DNA from 3 places in the Pseudomonas sp. FW215-R2 genome. Region 2 is predicted to be linked to each of the others. Evidence: predicted binding sites of a transcription regulator. Region 2 holds the regulator's gene; each other region holds the start of a gene.
The links. Region 2 encodes FliA, which starts transcription of late flagellar genes. Its sites were predicted from a motif close to CTAAAGTTTNNNNNNNNNNNGCCGNTAA; they were not measured.

Region 1 (3,276 bases), on a different contig from region 2:
AGTCGCGAAGGCTGAATTGAAGTGCTTACTGACTAAGCCGGCCTTGCCACGAAAACCCGCCAAAAAATTTCAGACTGCTCGTTCCAGCGTGACCCACCAGCGGGTGCGATAGCGCAATTGCACCGGCAGCGTCTGCGGCAAAATTGCCAGCAACTTGTCGGTGTCATCGAGGCGGAACACGCCGGACAAGCGCAGATCCGCCACCTGCGGGGCGCAATTCAGGAAGCCCTGGCGATAGCGACCAACCTCTTTGAGGAAGTCACCCAGGCGCATATTGCGCGTCACGATAAGCCCGTCGATCCAGGCGCCGGCATCCATGTCCAGCGGCGGAGCGGGACGCGCCTGATGGTGATCGATCAAGTAACTCTGACCGGCAAGCACCTCGGTGGAAGCGCCATCGCTCGTCCGCGGCGAATGAATCGCGACCCGGCCACTGGTGACGCTCAGGCGCGTGCAATCACCTTCCTGACGCAGGATGAACCGCGCGTTGAACGGCTCATAACTGCCATGACGATTTTGCACTCGCAGCGGTCGATCAATCCCCGAACCTTCGTCGGCGCCGCCGCAGGTCACGATGATCTCGCCCCGGGTCAGTTTGATCAGCCGCTGTTGCGCGGTGTAATCGAGGTCCACGGCGCTGGCCGTGTTCAGTTCGATCCGCGTACCGTCGGGCAACTGGAATCCGCGGCGCTCGCCGGTGGCGGTAGCGTAATCGGCGCTCCACTGCTGCCAGGCTGACGTGTCTTTGGCCAGCCACGCGGCGGAGCCCATCAACAACGCACCGGACAGCAGCTTCAATGCCTGACGGCGACCCAGGCTCTGCGCACTGTTTTCCAGTGTGTTGAATGCCACTTGCGCACCCGGAACGGCGCGCAGATTTTGGGTCAGCTCACTTTGCAACGACTGCACCCGCTGCCAGGCCAGTTCGTGATCGTGGTGCTCGGCGCGCCATTGTTCACATTGGTGGTTCAGGCGCGGATTTCCGTGGTTATTACGCAGGCGCAGCAGCCAGTGGATCGCCTGTTTGACCACTTGTTGCGGTGGCTCGGCGCGGCGGGCGAGTGACACATTATCCACCGGCATCAGCTTTCGTACCGCAGCACGTAGCAGTGATACAGCGCATCGGCGACGTAGCGCTCCACCGAGCGCAAGGACAGGCCCATCTGCTCGGCGATCTGCTTGTGGGTCAAACCTTCGCACTGCGCCAGCAGAAACGCCTGACGTACTTTTGGCTTCAGTCCTTCAAGCATGCGGGCAATGCTTTCCAACAGCTCGATCACCAGTGCGCGGGATTCGGCGCTGGGTGTTTCGGCTTCCGGCAAGTGGGCGATGGTTTTCAGATACGCGCGTTCGATTTCCTCACGACGCCAATGGTCGATCACCAATCCACGAGCGATGGTGCGCAGAAACGCGCGGGGCGCCTTGAGCTCGAGACGTTCGGTGCGTTGCAGCAGACGCACGAAGGTGTCCTGGGCCAGATCCGCCGCATCGGCCGCATTGCCCAGCCGCGCGCGCAACCAGCCGTTGAGCCAGCTGTGATGACGACTGTAAAGCGCCTGTACTGCAAACTCAGGTGAGGACATGAACGCGACAGCCCGAACGTCACAAATGATAATTAGTCGCATTGTCATCAAGGGTTACAGAATTTGCAACCGGCGCTGCAAAACAGTCATCAAAAAATGACAGGCGAACGCTCTGGCACGCCGTTCGGCGGGAATCTGGCAGAAATGCCGCCCATTTCCTACAAAACGCTAAGTTTTCTCCGAAGCGTGCCGACAGACTGGTGAGACATGCGTGCACCAAAGTAGAGCGGCCATCAGAACGCTGCCTGCGCTGTACATGGAATGTTGCATCCGGAACGCATCCCCACTTTTGGCATAAGAAGTCCCATGAAATGAATCTCAAGTTCAGCCATAAAATCCTGTTGGCCGCCTCGGGCGTCGTGGTCCTGGCGTTCGCGCTGTTCACTCTGTACAACGACTATCTGCAGCGAAACACCATTCGCCAGAACCTCCAGTCCTCCGTCCAGCAGGCCGGCGACCTGACCGCCAGCAGTGTGCAGAACTGGATGAGCGGGCGCATTCTGGTGCTGGAAAACCTCGCGCAGAACGTCGCCCATCAAGGCAAGAATGCCGACTTCCCTGGGCTGGTCGATCAACCGGCTTTCACCTCGAACTTCCAGTTCACCTACGTCGGCCAGGCTAACGGTGTGTTCACCCAGCGCCCTGACGCGAAGATGCCGGACGGTTACGACCCGCGTCAGCGCCCTTGGTACAAGCAGGCCGTGGCCGCTGACCAGACCATGCTGACCCCGCCATACATGGCCGCCGTCGGCGGTCTGGTGGTGACCATCGCCATGCCGGTGAAAAAGAACGGCGAGCTGCTCGGCGTAGTGGGCGGTGACCTGAGCCTGGAAACCCTGGTGAAGATCATCAACTCGGTGGACTTCGGTGGCCTGGGCCACGCGTTCCTGGTCAGCGGTGACGGTCAGGTGATCGTCAGCCCGGACAAAGACCAGGTGATGAAGAACCTCAAGGACATCTACCCGAACGCCGATGTGCGCATCCAGAAGGGCAACCAGAATGTGATGCTCAACGGCCAGGAACGCATCCTGTCGTTCACCCCGGTCACGGGTCTGCCGAATGCCGAGTGGTACATCGGTCTGTCGATCGACCGCGACAAGGCCTACGCCGCACTCAGCCAGTTCCGTACTTCGGCACTGATCGCGATGTTCGTCGCAGTGGGCGCGATTGCGGTCTTCCTGAGCCTGTTGATCACCGTGCTGATGCGTCCGCTGATCACCATGGGCCGTGCGATGCAGGACATCGCCCAGGGCGAAGGCGATCTGACCCGTCGTCTGGTAGTGGAAAGCAAAGACGAGTTCGGCGAGCTGGGCAGTTCGTTCAACCAGTTCGTGGAGCGGATTCACGCGTCCATTTCCGAAGTGTCTTCCGCGACTCGCCACGTACACGACCTGTCGCAACGGGTGATGGCATCGTCCAACGCCTCGATCATCGGTTCCGACGAGCAAAGCGCGCGCACCAACAGCGTGGCTGCGGCGATCAATCAATTGGGTGCCGCCACCCAGGAAATCGCCCGCAACGCCGCCGATGCTTCGCAACACGCCAGCGGCGCGAGCGAGCAGGCCGATGACGGTCGTCAGGTGGTCGAGCAGACGATTCAGGCGATGACTGAGCTGTCGCAAAAGATCAGCCTGTCGTGCACCCAGATCGAAACCCTGAATGCGAGCACCGACAACATCGGCCACATTCTCGA
Region 2 (3,276 bases):
GCTGGATAACAAATCGTCCACATCGTCCTGACCGGACACAACGTCTTCTCGTTTATCGGCATGAATCTGCGGACCTTCACCCTGCGAGAGATGTTTTTGTGGATCTTTTTCAGCGAGCATCGCCGCACGGTCATGTTCGATGCCCGCAAAGCGGTCCACCTGACTGGCCATGAGCACGAGTTTGAGCAGATTGCTTTCGACTTCGGTGACCAACTGGGTCACGCGCTTGATCACCTGACCTGTGAGGTCCTGGTAATCCTGGGCCAGCAGAATGTCGTTGAGGTTGCTCGACACCGCGCGGTTGTCCGCGCTGCTGCGTGCCAGAAAACCGTCGACCCGACGCGCCAGCTCGCGGAACTCTTCAGCCCCGACTTCACGGCGCATGAAACGTCCCCAGTCGGCACTCAATGCCTGGGCTTCGTCAGCCAGGCCATTGACCACCGGCGTGGCGCTTTCCACCAGGTCCATGGTGCGGTTGGCCGCCGCTTCAGTCAGCTTGACCACATAGCCCAGACGCTCGGTCGCATCAGTGATCTGCGATACTTCCTCGGCCTGCGGCATATGCGGGTCGATCTGGAAGTTGACGATTGCACTGTGCAGTTCGCGCGTGAGCTTGCCCACTTCCTGGTACAGGCCACGGTCACGGGTCTGATTGAGCTCATGGATCAGTTGCACAGCGTCGCCGAACCTGCCTTTTTCAAGGCTTTCGACCAGTTCGACCGCGTGTTTTTTCAGAGTCGACTCGAAGTCGCCCTGTGAAGATTCGTTATGCTCCATAGCTCCCCCGCGCGTCATCAGCCGATGCGTTCGAAAATCTTCTCGATTTTTTCTTTCAGCGCCTGAGCCGTGAAAGGTTTGACCACGTAGCCGTTAACGCCGGCCTGGGCCGCTTCGATGATCTGCTCGCGCTTGGCTTCAGCAGTCACCATCAGCACTGGCAGGTGCTTGAGTTTTTCATCGGCGCGCACGTGACGCAGCAGGTCGATACCGGTCATGCCAGGCATGTTCCAGTCGGTCACCAGAAAGTCGATGCTGCCGCTGTTGAGCACCGGAATGGCAGTGGTGCCATCGTCGGCTTCAACGGTGTTGGTGAACCCAAGGTCACGCAACAGGTTCTTGATGATCCGCCGCATCGTTGAGAAGTCATCAACGATGAGGATTTTCATGTCTTTGTTCAATTCGACCTCCAAGCAGTCTTAAACGCGCCCAGCACCTGGACGCGCCATTTCAATCAATCCGGCAAAGCACTCGATGACTGTCTGGAGCACAACAGAGCAAGACCGGTGCCGTTCACCACCGCACCAGCCTCGTTCGCAGCGTCCCCACACTGCCTTCAGCGCGCTCGCCACTCCCCCAAACGCCCCCGCAAGCGGGCCGCGCACTGGCTGTGTAACTGGCTGACCCGCGATTCACTGACGCCAAGGACTTCACCGATTTCCTTGAGGTTCAGCTCTTCGTCGTAGTACAGCGCCAACACCAGTCGCTCACGCTCCGGCAAATTGGCAATCGCGTCCGCCAACGCAGCCTGGAAGCGCTCATCTTCCAGATCGCGCGACGGCTCAAGATGAGCACTTGCGCCATCCTCGTGCAGCCCTTCGTGTTCGCCGTCCTGCAACAGGTCGTCGAAACTGAACAGTCGGCTGCCCAGGGTGTCGTTCAAAATCCCGTAGTAATCGTCGAGACTCAATTGGAGTTCGGCCGCAACCTCGTGATCTTTAGCGTCACGGCCGGTTTTAGCTTCAATCGAGCGAATCGCGTCGCTGACCATACGGGTGTTGCGGTGAACCGAGCGCGGTGCCCAGTCCCCCTTGCGTACTTCATCGAGCATCGCGCCGCGGATCCGGATGCCCGCGTACGTTTCGAAACTGGCGCCTTTGCTGGCGTCGTATTTGGTCGAGACTTCGAGCAGGCCGATCATCCCGGCCTGGATCAGGTCTTCGACCTGCACACTGGCCGGCAATCGCGCCAGCAAGTGGTAAGCAATGCGTTTGACCAGTGGCGCGTAACGCTCGATCAGCTCGTACTGCGCGTCACGTGCCGACTTCTTGTAGAAATTCATACCGCTGGCGGTCATAGCACAGGTCCTGCCGTTTGCTGCACGAGGCGCTCGACGAAAAATTCGAGGTGGCCGCGCGGATTGGCGGGCAGCGGCCAGGTGTCGACCTTTTGCGCGATCGCCTTGAACGCCAGTGCGCACTTGGAACGCGGGAAGGCTTCATAGACCGCACGCTGCTTCTGCACCGCCTTGCGCACGCTTTCGTCGTAAGGCACCGCACCGACGTATTGTAGGGCGACGTCGAGGAAGCGATCCGTGACCTTGGTCAACTTGGCGAACAGATTGCGACCTTCCTGCGGGCTCTGGGCCATGTTGGCTAGGACGCGGAAGCGGTTCATGCCGTAATCGCGGTTCAGCAGTTTGATCAGGGCGTAGGCGTCGGTGATCGAGGTCGGCTCGTCGCAGACCACCAGCAACACTTCTTGCGCTGCGCGAACGAAACTGACTACCGAGTCACCAATACCCGCAGCAGTGTCGATCACCAGTACGTCGAGATTGTCGCCGATGTCGCTGAACGCCTGAATCAGACCGGCATGCTGGGCCGGGCTCAGGTGAACCATGCTCTGCGTGCCGGAAGCGGCCGGCACGATGCGGATCCCGCCGGGGCCTTGCAACAGCACGTCGCGCAGCTCGCAGCGGCCCTCGATCACATCGGCCAGGGTACGTTTGGGCGTGAGGCCCAGCAGAACGTCGACGTTCGCCAGACCCAGGTCGGCGTCCAGCAGCATGACCCGACGGCCAAGCTCTGCCAGCGCCAGGGACAAGTTCACTGACACGTTAGTCTTGCCGACGCCACCTTTGCCGCCGGTCACCGCGATCACCTGTACGGGATGCATGCTGCCCATGTTATTTCTTTACCTTGTCTTGCATAGACGGAGGCCACATTACTGGCTGCGCGTTCACAACCGGAACAATGCATGGCAGACCATCGATGTAGGTACAAAAACTGTTCATTACCTCAGCCAACCTGCTTGGTGGGACTGTGGTAGATATCAGCGAACATGTCAGCCATGGCTTCTTCGCTGGGTTCTTCCTGCATTTGCACACTGACGGCGCGGCTGACCAATTGATGACGGCGCGGCAGATGCAGATCATCCGGAATCCGTGGGCCGTCGGTCAGGTAGGCGACCGGCAGTTCATGACTGATCGCCAGGCTCAGCACCTCGCCAAGGCTGGCCGTCTCATCCAGTTTAGTCAGGATGCACCCGGCGAGCCCGCAA
Region 3 (3,276 bases), on a different contig from region 2:
CACAGCAGCAGCCCGGCACCGAGCGCCATCAGCCACGCCAGCCACAACCCGGCCTGGGTCAGTTTGGCGGCGCCGATAATATCGCCGGCGCCCTGACGGATCGCGACCAGGGTGCCGACCGCCGCGATCACGCCGATGCAGAAAATCGACACGAACGAATAGCTCGCCGCGCCCAGACCGCCACCGGCCAGCGCTTCGGGGCTGAGGCGGGCCATCATCAGGGTGTCGGTCAGCACCATCAGCATGTGTGCCAACTGCGAGGCAATCAACGGCCCCGCCAGCCGCAGGATGGCCCAGAGTTCGGTACGCACAGGACGCTGCATGGTGTTCACATCCGTATAAAGAGGGAGCAAGAGACCGTCGATTCTCAGGGTTTGGCGCGGCTTGCACAAAGGGATAAAAAGGATGGGTGGCATGATTAAAACTCATCCAGGAGCAATTCTGCTAAGTTGGCGCAATCCCGCCATTGGAGCGCTGTCCATGTCCCGTCGCCTTCCACCCTTGTATGCCCTGCGCGCATTCGAAGCGGCGGCACGCCACAGTTCGTTCACCCGGGCAGCCGAGGAGTTGTCGATCACTCAGAGTGCGGTGAGCCGGCATATCCGCACGCTCGAAGAGCACTTCGCCTGTCGGCTGTTCCATCGCAGCGGACGCAATTTGCAACTGACCGAATCGGCGCGCTTGCTGCTGCCGGGCATCCGCGAGGGGTTCGCCGCGCTGGAGCGAGCCTGCAATACCTTGCGCGCCGAAGATGACATCCTGCGCATGAAGGCCCCGTCGACCCTGACCATGCGCTGGTTGCTGGCGCGGCTCAGTCGCTTCCGCCATTTGCAGCCGGGCAATGAAGTGCAACTGACCAGTGCCTGGATGGACGTGGATTCGGTGGACTTCAACAACGAACCTTTCGATTGCGCGGTGCTGCTGAGCGACGGGCATTTTCCGTCGGACTGGGAGGCCAGCCTGCTGTTCCCGGAAGAGCTGATTCCGGTCGGCGCCCCGAGTCTTTTGCACGACCAGCCCTGGGATGTGATGCGACTGGCCAGCGCCGAATTGCTGCACCCGACGCCGGATCGCCGCGACTGGCGCAGTTGGCTGGAGCACATGGGACTGTCGGATCAGGTATCGCTCAAGGGCGGGCAGGTGTTCGATACCCTGGAACTGGGGATGATCGCGGCGGCCCGGGGTTATGGCGTGTCGATGGGCGATTTGTTGATGGTGGCCGAAGATGTCGCGCAAGGGCGTTTGAGTCTGCCGTGGCCGACGGCAGTTGCCAGTGGCCTGAATTATTACCTGGTGTGGCCAAAGACCCGTCCGGGAGGTGAACGTTTGCGCCGGCTCAGCGACTTCCTGCAAGGCGAAGTCCACGCCATGGTGTTGCCGCCGGTCACGCGCTTGAGCTGAAACGTTCGAGCCGCCACAATGCCGGCCTTCGGCCATAACCCCGCTGTGCACTCAAGTATTCGGCTTTACCGCCGAATACGTGCAAGTGGGACCGTCGTGCCGGTTCCAGGCTTCACCCCCATTATTAGAATTTTCCGAGCCGCGATCAGGGAGGATCCGCAGACTCGGCCAGGAGCTGTCCATGTCTCAACCTCGCGCCCGGATCGCCTCGCAGCTGGGCCTCGCGCTCGCCGTGATACTGGCGGTTGTCATCAGTGGCAGTACGGTGTTCGCCCTGCGTTCGCTGGACACCGCCAACCTCGCCACCCGTGAAGAACACCTGGCCAGCGAGGCACGTCTGCTCGCCGACCAGTTGAGCACCTTCCACGGCACGCTGCGTGAAAGCACCCAGCGCCTGAGCGGGTTGTTCGAGAAGCGCTTCAGCGCGGGCCTGAGCATTCACCCGAGCGAGCCGGTCAGTGTGGCGGGCACCCAGACCCCGGGCCTGCACCTGGGCAGCGAAGTGTTGAACAACAACTTCAAGGAAGTCGACGAGTTCAAGCAGATGACGGCGGGCGTTGCCACGCTGTTCGTGCGCAGCGGCGAAGACTTCGTGCGGGTCAGTACCTCGCTGACCAAACAGGACGGCACTCGCGCCATCGGCACCTTGCTGGATCACGCTCACCCGGCCTACGCAAAGTTGATGGCGGGCCAGGGCTACGTCGGCCGCGCGCTGCTGTTTGATCGTTCCTACATGACTCAGTACACCCCGGTGCGTGACAGCAGCGGCAAGGTGATCGCGGTGTTGTTCGTCGGCTTCGATTACACCGACGCGCAAAACGCCCAGTTCGATAACCTCAAGCGTTTCCGCATCGGCCAGAGCGGCTCCCTGGCGCTGCTGGACGAACAAAACAAGTGGCTGGTTGCGCCAGCGGGCGTGCAGGCGCCGGATCAAGCGGTCCCGGTGGTCAACGGTCTGGCGAAGACGCCGGGCAAGGGCCGGTTCTGGAGCGACAAGTCCGAAGACTTCTACAGCATCGCCGTACCGTTCGAGGGTGGACCGTGGTCGGTGGTGGCGAGCATGCCGAAATCCGAGATCCGCGAAGTGACCTGGAGCGTTGGCATCCAGTTGGCCATCGGCAGCCTGCTGGCGATGCTGATTGCGGTCGGTTCGGCGGTGTGGCTGCTGCGCAGCAAACTGCAACCACTGGGTGATCTGGTGCGTCAGGCGGAAGCCCTGGGTGCCGGCGATCTGAGCGTGCGCCTGAACGTTTCGAGCAACGATGAAATCGGTCAGTTGGCCCGTGCCTTCAACCAGATGAGCCAGGCGCTGTCGACCATGGTCGAGCACATCCGCCGCGCTTCGGAAGAGGTCAACAGCCGTGCGCAGGCGCTGTCCGGTTTGTCCGGCGGCGCGTATGAAGGCATGGAGCAGCAGTCCGGCGAGATCACCAGCATGGCGGGTGCGGTTGAAGAGTTCTCCGCCACCTCGCTGAACATTGCCGACAACATGGGCAACACTCAGCGTCTGGCCCAGGAAAATGCCCAGCAGACCCAGATCGGTCGCAGCTCGATGGAAGAAGCGTCGTCCTCGCTGGAGCAGATTGCCGGCGCGCTGAACACCACCGCGACTGTAATCAACACGCTCGGTCAGCGCTCCCAGGAAATCGGCGGCATCGTCAGCGTGATCACCTCGATTGCCGAACAGACCAACCTGCTGGCACTCAACGCTGCGATTGAAGCGGCCCGTGCCGGTGAACAGGGTCGCGGTTTTGCTGTGGTGGCTGACGAGGTGCGCAATCTGGCGTCGCGTACCCGTCAGGCGACTGACGAAATCTCCGGGATGATCCACAGCATCCAGCAGGAAACCGGCAACGCCATCAGCACCATGGAGCA

Region 1: a site for FliA is predicted at 1,752-1,779, ahead of AC3WRD_RS28180 (methyl-accepting chemotaxis protein). Genes of this name have one in related genera too.
Region 3: a site for FliA is predicted at 1,452-1,479, ahead of AC3WRD_RS04570 (methyl-accepting chemotaxis protein). Genes of this name have one in related genera too.

The regions. Positions count from the first base shown of each region.
Region 1 covers NZ_JBYTBO010000031.1:51,452-54,727, reverse strand. The annotation lists gene AC3WRD_RS28190 (FecR domain-containing protein) at 70-1,083, opposite strand; gene AC3WRD_RS28185 (sigma-70 family RNA polymerase sigma factor) at 1,083-1,583, opposite strand; gene AC3WRD_RS28180 (methyl-accepting chemotaxis protein) at 1,895-3,276, shown strand, end outside.
Region 2 covers NZ_JBYTBO010000005.1:237,730-241,005, reverse strand. The annotation lists gene AC3WRD_RS09570 (protein phosphatase CheZ) at 1-777, opposite strand, end outside; gene AC3WRD_RS09565 (chemotaxis response regulator CheY) at 795-1,166, opposite strand; gene fliA (RNA polymerase sigma factor FliA) at 1,334-2,074, opposite strand; gene fleN (flagellar synthesis regulator FleN) at 2,071-2,901, opposite strand; gene flhF (flagellar biosynthesis GTPase FlhF) at 3,015-3,276, opposite strand, start outside.
Region 3 covers NZ_JBYTBO010000002.1:434,298-437,573, reverse strand. The annotation lists gene AC3WRD_RS04580 (NorM family multidrug efflux MATE transporter) at 1-323, opposite strand, end outside; gene AC3WRD_RS04575 (LysR substrate-binding domain-containing protein) at 481-1,401, shown strand; gene AC3WRD_RS04570 (methyl-accepting chemotaxis protein) at 1,583-3,276, shown strand, end outside.